2 regions of the Thalassolituus sp. UBA2590 genome follow, and region 2 is predicted to be linked to the other one. Evidence: predicted binding sites of a transcription regulator. Region 2 holds the regulator's gene; the other holds the start of a gene.
The links. The regulator LexA, encoded in region 2, represses DNA repair genes until DNA is damaged. The targets are predictions, from matches to a motif close to TACTGTNTANNTANACAGTA.
Positions count from the first base shown of each region.

Region 1: a site for LexA is predicted at 4,931-4,950, ahead of recA (recombinase RecA). Genes of this name have one in related genera too.

Region 1 is NZ_DDKU01000064.1:2,796-9,159, reverse strand. Features, by position in the region: gene B2067_RS05650 (Ig-like domain-containing protein) at 1-4,280, shown strand, start outside; gene B2067_RS05645 (CinA family protein) at 4,374-4,859, shown strand; gene recA (recombinase RecA) at 5,010-6,041, shown strand; gene B2067_RS05635 (regulatory protein RecX) at 6,022-6,364, shown strand, end outside.
Region 2 is NZ_DDKU01000035.1:37,175-43,538, forward strand. Features, by position in the region: gene htpG (molecular chaperone HtpG) at 1-789, shown strand, start outside; gene B2067_RS03210 (YfaZ family outer membrane protein) at 985-1,563, shown strand; gene B2067_RS03215 (DUF6586 family protein) at 1,563-2,027, shown strand; gene B2067_RS03220 (hypothetical protein) at 2,101-2,352, shown strand; gene B2067_RS03225 (hypothetical protein) at 2,488-2,760, shown strand; gene B2067_RS03230 (cell division inhibitor SulA) at 2,799-3,224, opposite strand; gene lexA (transcriptional repressor LexA) at 3,275-3,874, opposite strand; gene B2067_RS03240 (TetR/AcrR family transcriptional regulator) at 4,057-4,698, shown strand; gene B2067_RS03245 (L,D-transpeptidase) at 4,714-5,232, shown strand; gene nagZ (beta-N-acetylhexosaminidase) at 5,240-6,328, shown strand; gene B2067_RS03255 (S-methyl-5'-thioinosine phosphorylase) at 6,325-6,364, shown strand, end outside.

The sequences.
Region 1 (6,364 bases), on a different contig from region 2:
ACGACAACGACGGGATTCCTACCCGTAGCGAAGGCGCTGAAACGGACTCCGATGGCAATGGTGTCGAAGACTATCTCGATAATGACGATGATGGTGATGGCATCCTCACACGCGATGAAGATGCGGATACGGATCTTGATGGTAATGCAGCAACGAATCCCGGGCCGGATGCGGATAATGATGGCATTCCCGCGTATCTCGATCCTAATGACGGCGAAGCCGGAGTAGGTGATTCGGATGGCGATGGCATTCCGGACAACACCGAGTGTGGCACCGCTCTGCCGTGTCAGGATACGGATTTCGACGGTATTCCAGATTTCCGCGATGAAGACGACGATGGGGACAGCATCCCGACTGCTCAGGAAGCGCCGGGGCGTGATACCGACGGAAATAATATCCCGGATTACCTCGACGCGGATGACGATGGCGATGGCATTCCAACACCGATGGAAGATGCGAACACCGACCTCGATAATAATGCGGCGACCAATGCTGGCCCCGATGCCGACGGTGATGGCATTCCAGCTTATCTCGACGCCAATGACGGTGTAAGCACATCACCGGGTGACGGCGATGGCGACGGGATTCCAGACGGTATTGAGTGTCCGACGGGTATTCCATGTGTTGATCGTGACTTCGATGGCGTCCCGGATTACATGGATGGGGATGATGATGGCGACGGCATACCAACGGCCGACGAAGATGCGGACCTGGATGGTGACGGTAACCCGGCAACTAATCCTGGGCCTGATGGTGACGACGATGGCGTACCTGATTATCTCGACCCTGACAGTACCGATGATGACGGCGATGGCCTGACCAATCTGGAAGAAGACGCCAATGGTGATGGTAATCCGGACAACGATGACCTCGATCGCGACGGAGTTCCTGATTACCTCGACCCTGACGACGATGGTGATGGTCGCACGACGCTGGAAGAAGATCTTAACGGTAACGGCGACCCTCGTGATGACGATGCTGATGGTGACGGCATTCCGGCCTATCTGGACCCGAACGACGAACTGAACGGTTCGCCGGGCGACGCTGACGAAGACGGCATCTTTGACGATATTGAGTGTGACACCGGGTTCCCATGTCGTGATACCGACGGTGATGGTCTGCCTGACTACCTCGATAGTGATGACGACAACGATGGCGTACCAAGCAGTATTGAAGGTTCTGATCGCGATACTGATAACGATGGGATTGCGGACTTCCGCGATGCGGATGACGACGGCGATGGTGTGAACACTCGTAGCGAAGACGACGACACCGATGGCGACGGTAATCCATCGACTCAGGCTGGCCCTGACTTCGATGAGGATACAATCCCCGCGTATCTCGATCCGAACGACAGCGACACCAGCGGTCCGGGCGACAGCGATAATGACACCCTGTCAGATCTGGCCGAGTGTCAGGCTGGAGCACCATGTGAAGACTCTGATCAGGATGGTCAGCCGGACTATAACGACCCGGATGATGATAATGATGGTCGTCTGACTGTTGACGAAGATCCAAACGCGGATGGCAACCCGGCGAACGATGACACCGACGGCGATGGCACCCCGGACTATCTGGATCGCGATGATGATGGCGACGGTATCCCATCCGACGAAGAAGGTAACGGTGATGCCGATAGCGATGGTATTCCGGACTACCTCGACCCGGATGGCAGCACAGCGTCAGGAACCGGTGGCGACTCGGATGGCGATGGTATCAACGATATCACGGAGTGTCCGACTGGTATCCCGTGTCGTGACACTGATGGTGACGGCACACCTGACTACGCGGATGACGACGATGACAACGACGGGCGTCCAACTATTGAAGAAGGGCCAGTTCGCGATACTGACGGTGATGGCATACCGGATTACCGCGATGAAGATGACGATAACGACGGGTTCAACACCATAGACGAGGGCACTGGCGACAGTGACGGCGATGGTATTCCGGATTATCTCGATCCATCCGCGGGTGACTCAGACGAAGATGGGGTGCCTGATGGTGCCGAGTGTCCGGACGGTGTTCCGTGTCGTGATACAGACGCAGATGGTATTCCGGACTATCTCGACGAGGACGACGACGGCGACGGTATTCCTTCAATTGAGGAAGATCTGGGTGCTGATGGTAATCCGGTCAATGATGACACCGATGGTGATGGCCAACCGGATTACCTGGATCGCGATGACGACAACGACGGTGTACCGACGGATGAAGAGTTGGGTCTGGATGCTGATAATGATGGTATTCCTGACTACCTTGATCCGGATGACAGCAATGAAGCCATGACCCCGGACGGCAGTGGTGACAGCGACCGCGATGGCGTCAGTGATGCACGCGAATGTCCGACAGGTCTGCCTTGCCCGGATAGTGATGGCAACGGTGCCCCGGACTATCTGTCCGAGGATGACGACGGTGACGGTATCCCAACGGTAGATGAGGACCGTAACGGCGACGGTGATCCGTTGAACGACGACACCGACAATGACGGACGTCCGGACTACCGTGATCCGGATGACGACGGCGATGGTGTTCCGACCGCAGAAGAAAATGAAGGCGATAGCGACTTTGATGGTATTCCGGATTATCTGGACCCGTCAGGCGGTGACTCGGACCGTGATGGCATCAGTGATGCTGTTGAGTGTCCGGGGCTGATTCTCTGCTGGGACAGCGATGGTGATGATTTGCCGAACTTCCGCGACCCGGACGATGATGGCGATGGCGTTTCGACGGCATTTGAAGATGCAGACGGCGACGGTAATCCTCGTAATGACGATACCGATAATGACGGTATTCCTGATTACCTCGACCCTGATGACGACAACGATGGCATCCTCACCGTCGAAGAAGGTGGCACTGGCGACGTCGATGACGATGGCATTCCTGACTACCGTGATCCGGACAGCAACAATGCTGCTGGCATGCCGGATGGTTCGGGCGACTCGGACGGTGATGGGATCAGTGACCGTCAGGAATGTGGTACCGGCGCTGTGTGTGCGGACTCCGATGGCGATGGTACGCCAGATTACATGCAGGTACCGGATGCCGAACAGGCCCCTGAGCTGGTGGAGAATATCGTACCGGGCAAAGGTGAAGTGAATGCATCACTGCCAGGCCTTGGTAGTCAGAGCTTGCTCTGGGTACTGCTCGGCCTGCCGCTGGTGGTGCTGCGCCGCAGAGCAGAACGGCACAAACGGGCTTTTTTAAAGCCCACAGTGTCTCTGCTGGTTGGTGTGCTCGTGATGTTTGCACCCTTGGTATCACAGGCCTTCGAATCAGAAGAGTCGTATGTTGGGCTGGGGTTGGGCTTCAGTCGCCTGACGCCCGGAACCAGTGATAGCGTATACGATAACGTTGATGAGTCAGGCTTTGGTTTTCAACTTTTCGGTGGTTATCGTCTGAAAGACGACATCTCGGTAGAGCTTCACTACACCGACCTCGGCAACGCGGTTCTTGAAGATGGTGATACAGGAGAAGAGTCGGACTTCGGTTACAGTGCTCTGGGCGCTGCACTACACTGGTATCCTTGGCAAACCAGCTGGAACGGAAAAAATTCCCTGAACGCCTATCTCGAAGCTGGGCTGGCGTCGATTTCAACCGATTCTGACGTTGATTACAGCAAAGAAGCCTCAATGGCTCTGGGGCTGGGGATAGGGATTGAGTACAGCTTTAAAGACAGTTGGGCAGCGCGCATTTCTGGTCAGTCTTTCACCCGGGATGCTCATTTTGTCGGCCTTTCTATAATGAAACGCTTTGGCACCACCGAACCCGTTCCGCAACGCCGACCGGTGGTTAAGCCGCGTCCGCTGCCAAAGCCAGAACCGGTAAAAGCACCGGTGGTCATCATGGCAGACAGCGATGATGATGGTATCGTTGATGATATTGATGATTGTCCGGGTACGCCTTCGGGTATGTCTGTAAATCACCGCGGATGTTCGGTTCTGGATGCCCGGCTTGATGGTGTCTATTTTGCTAGTGGTTCTGCCGAGCTGACCCGTGGCGCAACGCGTACTCTCGAACAGGTCGCAGACACTCTGATGGAGTACCCGGACGCCCGTATCGAGATCGGTGCTTACACGGACTCACTGGGGGCCGCTGCAAACAATCAGCGGCTATCGGAGCGCAGAGCGAATGCAGTGATGCAATATCTGATTGATATGGGAATCAACCCCATGCGCTTAGAAGCCAGAGGTTACGGTGAAGAAGATCCAATCGCCAGTAACGACACCGCACAGGGCCGTGCAGCGAATCGCCGGGTAGAAATCCGGGTGATTAAATAGTCTTCAGTTTACGCGAACGGACATGCCAGTAAGGCATGTCCGCTCTCGCTTCATCTGATATTCTGTGCCTCAGACTTTGACGCAGGAACTATCATGTCCGCCATATCCGATCTTCTTCAGACTCTGGCTACAGAATTGCTCGCTCGCAACCTGAAACTTGTGACGGCAGAATCCTGCACGGGTGGCATGATTGCTGCCGCGTGTACCGATCTGGCCGGGAGTAGTCAGTGGTTTGAATGCGGTTTTGTTACCTACTCGAATACTGCTAAACAGCGTGACCTCGGTGTACCAGCAGAGATATTGAATGCACACGGTGCAGTCAGCGAAGCGACAGTAAAAGCTATGGTGGCAGGTGCAGCCCGCTTTGGGGACGTCAGTATTGCAGTCAGTGGCATTGCCGGGCCAGGTGGAGCCGTCGCGGGTAAACCCGTCGGGACAGTATGGATTGGCTGTGGCAGCGAGGCCGCTCAGAGGGTAAACCTCTTTCAGTTTGATGGTGATCGGGATGCTGTCCGCCAGCAGTCTGTCGCCAAAGCGCTGGAGATGTTATTGGGCTTCGTGAATGACTGCGACCAGTGAAACTCACATGACTGAAAAGTACTGAACAAATAACCAGTGTTTTGTTGACTTTAAAAAACGCTGTGATTAAATACTGGTTAAATCTACAGTAATCAAAGATTGCTGAACAATATTCCTGATTAACGACTGAATACGACCAAGGAACCGACCATGGATCAGAACAAACAGAAAGCTCTGGATGCAGCCCTGGGCCAGATAGAACGCCAGTTCGGTAAAGGCGCCATCATGAAAATGGGTGAGCAACCTCGTGAAGCGATTCCGGCAATCTCCACAGGTTCTTTGAGTCTGGATATTGCGCTTGGCATTGGCGGCCTGCCAATGGGACGTATTGTAGAAATCTACGGTCCGGAGAGTTCCGGTAAAACCACTATGTGTCTGTCTGCCATGGCTCAGGCGCAAAAAGCAGGTAAAACCGTCGCTATTATCGATGCCGAACACGCGTTAGACCCTCTGTATGCCGAAAAGCTGGGTATCGACCTCGATAGCCTGCTGGTCTCACAGCCGGATACTGGCGAGCAGGCATTGGAAATAACGGATAGTCTGGTACGCTCTGGCGCGGTTGATGTCATCGTTGTTGACTCGGTTGCCGCTCTGACGCCAAAAGCCGAGATTGAAGGTGAGATGGGCGACAGCCACGTTGGTCTGCAGGCACGTCTGATGTCTCAGGCGCTGCGTAAAATCACGGGTAATGTTAAGAATGCTAACTGTCTGGTGATCTTCATTAACCAGATCCGTATGAAAATCGGTGTAATGTTCGGCAGCCCTGAGACTACGACTGGCGGTAACGCTTTGAAATTCTACTCTTCTGTTCGCCTGGACATCCGTCGCACGGGTTCAGTGAAACAGGGCGATGAAATCGTCGGTAACGAAACCCGCGTCAAAGTTGTTAAGAATAAGGTATCGCCGCCGTTTAAGCAGGCCGAATTCCAGATCATGTATGGCAAAGGTATTTACCATATGGGTGAAGTGATCGACCTGGGTGTGAAATGTGGCATTGTTGAGAAATCGGGTGCCTGGTACAGCTATCAGGGCGATAAGATCGGCCAGGGTAAAGCGAATGCGTCACAGTATCTGGAGGATCATCCTGAAATGGCTGCTGATATCGAAGGTCAGATCCGTGCGCAGCTTTTGAATGTACCTTCAGAACAACCAGAGTCTGAGGATGCAGAAGCCGAAGCCTGATCCGCTTGATTATGCTGGACTGAAACACGCGGCGGTAGATCTGCTCTCCCGCCGTGATTACTCCCGCCGCGAACTGTGGCGGAAGCTCTCTCCAAAGGCAGCCTCTGCCGACGATCTTGAACAGGTATTAGACGAGCTTGCCGAACGGAAATGGCAGTCTGACGAGCGTTTCGCCTCTATGTTTGTTCGCTCCCGTGCATCACGTGGGGTTGGGCCAGTGCGTCTCAAGCAGGAGTTGCGAGAAAAGGGCGTCGATAGTGAAACAGCCTGTTCTGTGTTTGAAGAATCCGATGAAAACTGGCAGGAAAAGGCGCTTGAAGTGG
Region 2 (6,364 bases):
GACGCTGAGAAGTACCAGACCTTCTGGAATCAGTTCGGTGAAGTTCTGAAAGAAGGCCCAGCTGAAGATTTCGCCAACCGTGAAAAAGTGGCAGGTCTTTTCCGCTTCGCGACTACTCAGAGCGAAGGCACGGAGCAGACCGTTTCTCTTGCTGACTACATTGCTCGCATGCGCGAAGGTCAGAAGAAAATTTACTACATCACTGGCGAAAATCACGACGCTGTTGCAGCCAGCCCGCACCTCGAATACTTCCGTAAAAAAGGTATTGAGGTACTGCTGCTGACAGATCGCGTTGATGAGTGGATGGTCGGCCACCTGAGTGACTTTGATGGCAAAGCATTCCAGGATGTTACCAAGGGCGAGCTGGATCTTGATGAGCTGGCTGACGAGTCCGAAAAGGAAGAGCAGAAGCAACTCGAAGAGTCGCACAAAGCACTCATTGAGCGTCTGGAAGCAGCGCTGAAAGACGACGTTAAAGAAGTCCGTGTCAGCTCGCGCTTGTCAGATTCTCCCGCATGCCTCGTGGTTGGCCAGTACGACATGGGTGGTCATATGCGTCGCCTGATGGAAGCTGCTGGTCAGAAGGTGCCAGAGCCTGAAGTTGCACTCGAAGTGAACCCGTCACATCCATTGATTGAGCGCCTTGATCAGGAAGCGGACGAAGATCGCTTCGCCGAACTGGCACAGGTCATTCACGCGCAGGCCCAGCTTGCAGAGGGCAGTCAACTGAAGCAACCCGCTCAGTACGTTACCCGCCTGAACAAGCTGCTGCTTGATCTGATGAAGTAAGCCTTGCCTTAACAAAATGCTCATGCGCTTCTGGTGTGTGAGCATTTTTCCTGACACTCCCGTACACTCCTCAACACCTAGGTCACCATGCCTGTCTCTGGCGTACTTTTCCCAACGACAGACACGCTGGTATCATAGACCGATAAGAATTCTATTACTGAACATCTATTACTAAAAACAGGACGCCGTACCACGATGAACACACTTACGTTGGCCCGTCGCATTTCTCTGGCTGCTATAGCGTCAGTCGCTGCAATTTCTACTTCTGCGATGGCTGGGGGATCTTTAGATATCAGCCTGGCGGACACTACTGCTCGCGTTGGCTGGGATGCCACCCGCATGGATACCGGTATGCACCTGAACCTGGCGGCTCTGCACGAGAGTGACCAGGGCGACATCATCTCGGGGGGCGTTCATGTGGTGGATGTCCGTAATCCGAATTCAGACCTGTATATCGGTGTTGGCGCCAATGCTTACGGCATATTCACTGATGACAATGACGGAGCCGCCATTGGTGTAGGCGGCTTTGCCCGTTACAACTTCCCGTTCAACCGTAACTTTGGTGTGAGTGGTCATGTGTACTACGCGCCGCCGGTTGTGTCATTCAGTGACGTGAATAACTTTGTCGATGCAGATCTGCGTCTGCACTTTAATATTCTGCCGACGGCCCACCTTTACACAGGCTTCCGCATGACCTCGGTTTCTTTTGATGATCAGAGCGGTCGTCATAAGATCGGCGATGGTCTGCACCTCGGCCTGAAGCTGAACTTCTGATGAGTCAGTGGCTGAGCTTCACCAACCAGAAACTCTATCAGGCACGATTGCTGTTGGAGCAGGCGCGTCGCGAAACCGGTAACCCGGCACTTGCTGAAGGGCTTGAGACCTCAGGCCTGTACCTTATGCAGGATGCCTTTATTTCGTATCTGAATGAGCTGGCGACGCTTGCTACTTACCGCGGCGAAGTCAGTTCATTTTCAGATCTTCTGAACAAGACACCTCTGGTGACCGGTGAAATGACCGAGATTCGGATTCTGGCCGAGGACCCTTACTCATGGTTGAGTGCATTTCTGCGTGAGGCAGAAACGCGTTGGCGTCCGGGCCCGGCTGGAAACCCGCAGGCAGCGGGTGCGGTCAACGTCATTGCCGTTGCACAGAGCGATGACATACAGCCACAGTCCTGGTGGCAGCATCTGTCTGACCTGATCGATAGTCAGCGTGAGAATCGGCAGGAAAGCTGATTCTCCCAGTGACTCTCGTATAAAGCGTCACCCCCCTGTGTTATCATCCGCGCTCAGAAACGAAGAGGCACTTATGGCTGGTTTTTTCGAAATTGTAGAGTTATCCAATGGTGACATTGCCCTGCGTCGTGCCGACGAACAGGACAGCGATGCGCTGGTTCGTATCTGTTTCTCTGAAGATGCGAAAGCAAGTCTCCAGGAGCACCATATGGATGTGGCCAGAGTAATGCTCGAGGCTGGCGTGCGCCTCGTGGGCGATCTGTCTGGGATGGAAGTCGAGAGTGACGACTTTGAGGTGCCGCAGAGCAGTCAGCACCTGCATTGATTTGTCCCTGGCAGACAAATTCATAAAAAAATCCGGTATCGGGCAACTGATACCGGATTTTTTTTTGAATTTCAGTATCCTAACTAAAGCCCTGTTAACGGGTGTACTTGTGAAAATTGACTTCTGAGGATGAGAATGAAAAAGCTAGTAGCACTCTCGACTGTAGTACTTTCCGCTTCACTGATCACCGCGTGCAGCGATGAGCCAGAAAGTTCTGAACTCGTTCAGGCATACACTGAAGCCCGTGAGCAGACGCGCACCGCGCTCGAAGAAACAAAAGATGCCATTAAAGCGATGGAGAACAACCAGGACGCGCTGGAAAAAGCCCTTGAGCGACTGGATCGTGTTGTTGAGTTGCACGAAAAAGGTGCCGTTGTGCACGTTCCTGCCGCTACTACTGCTCAGTAATTCGGGCGGATCAACTACCAGCTCCGGCTGGTAGTGTCTTATTCTCCACGCACAATGAACAGGTGTGATCCGTTTTCTTCTGCGACACGGCGTAGCAGTTGACGGGTATCTGCCGCGAGTTCGCCTGACCACTCAACAATCAAATGGCTTTTACCTGATCTCAGCGCCTTGATACACAAGTCAAACTGAGTAGCGACTTGAGTATTCAGGTGAAGTACCGGAGAGTCGCTGATGCCCGCTTTTGCCAGCCATTGTTTGTTCAGATTCTGGCTTGGGCTCAGCCACATCAACCAACGTTTCTGGTCGCTGCACAGAGCCAGCACAGGCAACAGCTGGAAGGGTTGTAATGCACTGCCTTCAGACACAATGACTTCCGTCATACTGCCTTTAGGCACGCTTCTGACGGGTGCCGCAGAGCTGAGTGGTGCTGCTTCTGGACATACTTCGAAAGATAACTGACGCATAACAATCTCTCCTGTCGTGTACCGTTTACCTGTTACTCTGGTCGGTCGCGTTACTGGCGACGAATAACACCTACGTATTTACCTTCAATCGCAAATTCCTGCTCTTTCAGGTTGACCTCAATCGGGGCGTAATTTTCGTTCTCAGCAAACAGAGTTACCTGATTGCGGCTCTTGTGGTATCGCTTAACGGTTACTTCTTCACCGACGCGGGCAACCACGATGTCACCATTGCGTGCGGTCTCTGCTTTATGCACTGCGATGTAATCGCCATCCATGATGCCGATGTCGATCATGCTGTCGCCATGCACCTCGAGCAGGAAGTTCGCTTCCGGCTTAAAGAACGACGGCGGAATTTCGCAGTAATCTTCAATATGCTCCTGAGCCAGGATAGGTTCACCGGCTGCAACGCGACCGATTACCGGCAGCCCCGGAGAGTCTTCACCTACGATGCGAATGCCACGGCTGGCACCTGGCATCATCTCAATGGCACCTTTTCGTGCCAGTGCTTTCAGGTGTTCTTCTGCTGCATTCGGTGAGCGGAAGCCAAGTTCTGCGGCAATTTCTGCTCTCGTCGGCGGGTAGCCTGTTTCATCAATGGCTGAGCGAATCAGGTCAAGAACTTCCTGCTGGCGAGCCGTGAGCTTTTCCATGACATTTATCCAGTCTGTTGATTTATACAGTGTGTGTAAATATATACAGTACCTTTTACTGTGTAAATACCCAGTGCCGTCTAATTTTAGATCTGACGGAATTTTCCCCGAATTGCTGCAATTGTTGCGTGTTAAGTGTTTTAAACGTATGTTTGAAACACTTGTTAGTTGGATAAGGCACTATGGCGCAGAAAGATACCGCGCGCAGCATTCTCGATGCTGCAGAAGAGTTGTTTTCAGAACGGGGTTTCGCGGAGACTTCGTTGCGTAATATTACGACTAAGGCTGATGTGAATCTGGCTGCCGTGAATTATCACTTTGGCTCTAAAAAGTCTCTGATACAGGCTGTATTTGCCCGCTTTCTGACGCCCTTTGTCGCTGAACTCGATAAGGCGCTCAATACCTGCGATGCAGAGCAGGGCGAACAACCTGCTGACCTGATGTCTTTATTGCGGCTCTTATCTGACACCGCATTACGTTCGGGGGCAGACCGGCCTGAACGTCTGCGTATCTTTATGCGTTTATTGGGGCTTGCCTACAGTCAGGGTCAGGGCCATGTACGTCGTTTTCTGCGCGTGGAGTATGGTCATGTATTTCGCCGCTATTCGGATCTTCTTACCCGGGCGACGCCGGAGCTCTCCGACGAAGACCGCTTCTGGCGGGTTCATTTCATGCTGGGTGCGACTATGTTCACACTGAACGGGGTTGATTCTCTGACCGCGATGGCGGAGCATGATTTCGGTAAACCCACCGCCACGCCGGATGTTATCGATCAGTTGCTGCCGTTCCTCGCCAGCGGGCTGAAGTCACCTGCGGGTAACTAAGGAACGCGTCAGTAGATGTCAGATCTTCCGTTTATTGAGATCTCAGTCGAGGATCAACTCTTGCGGCTGACTGAGCGCGATGGCATTACTGAATATTCAGTGTCAACGGCATTGAATGGCATAGGTGAAGAAGAAGGCAGCGGCTGCACGCCGAGAGGCTGGCATCGTATCTGTGCTGTTATTGGCCGTGATCAGCCGGAAAACGCCGTATTCCGTGGGCGTCGTCCAACGGGTGAAATCTATTCTTCAGAGCTTTCCGAAGAGCATCCGGACCGGGACTGGATACTTTCCCGCATCCTCTGGTTACAGGGCCTGGAGAGTGGGCTCAACCGCTTTGGCAACGTCGACTCCCAGCGTCGTTTTATCTATATCCACGGCACACCGGATACTGAACCTATGGGGAAACCCTTGTCTCATGGTTGTATTCGCATGCGTAACAGCGATGTGATTGACCTTGCTGAACGGATTCAGGCCGGTACCCGGGTGTGGATTCAGGCGGCAAGTTTTCAGCGAATTTCCTGCATCAATTTGTGAGATGACGATGACCGAGTCTTCAGTTTCTTCCACTGATTCATACGCTGTGTCGGATGCGTTAGCACAGGCCGTCGGCGTGATTACCGATATTGAAGGAACGGCGTTGACGGATGAGGATCGTGATTTCTTAACTCAGCCTGAAATCGCCGGGCTTATTTTTTTCGCGCGCAATTACGAATCTCCTCAGCAGCTGAAAGCTCTGACGGGAGAATTAAACGCGTTGAGACCCGACCTCCTGCTCACCGTAGATCAGGAAGGTGGTCGTGTGCAGCGCTTTCGCTCCGGCTTTACGCTGTTTGAGCCGATGATGCGCTATGAAGCCATTTTTGTGGAATCACCTGAAAAAGCGCTTGAGCTCGCCCGTTTGGGTGGCCAACTTCTGGCTACTGAGTTAATCGCGCATGGTGTTGATCTGACGTTTGCCCCGGTTCTGGATATTGAGCGAGATCTTTCTCGGGTGATTGGTGATCGTGCCTTTGGTCACAGCGCAGACACGGTGACGTCATTGGCCAGAGCCTGGTGCGAAGGACTTTCTTCTGCGGGCATGATGTCCGTTGGTAAACACTTTCCGGGGCATGGTGCCGTTGAAGCGGACTCACATCTGGAGTTACCGGTCGACCCGCGCGATGCCGAAGCCTTAGAAGCCGAGTCGGTACCTTTTAAAACGCTGATCAGCGAAGGCGTGATACAGGGCATTATGCCTGCTCACGTCGTCTATCCTGCCATTGATGCAAACCATACCGCCGGTTTTTCTTCTGTCTGGTTGCAGGATATTCTGCGTAAGCAGCTCGGCTTCAGCGGCATCATTTTCAGCGATGACCTGTCCATGGAAGGCGCTGCCAGTGGCGGCGACTTTTATCAGCGGTCGATCGCTGCGGCTCAGGCGGGAGCCAACGCACTGGTGGTCTGCAATAACCGACAGGCCGCCAAAGATGTCGTCAGTGCCGTTGCCGATTTGTACCGTGCAGGCACTGGCGCTTTAAAGCTTGAATCACTAAAACCCGATAGCAAGGCTAATGCCCTTGATGAAAAGGGCATGGCCGAGGCCCGTAAAATACTGGGCTCGTATCAACTGATCAGAGACGACAACCTGTGAGTGCAACTTCTCGTAAAATCGCTGTTATTGGCGGCA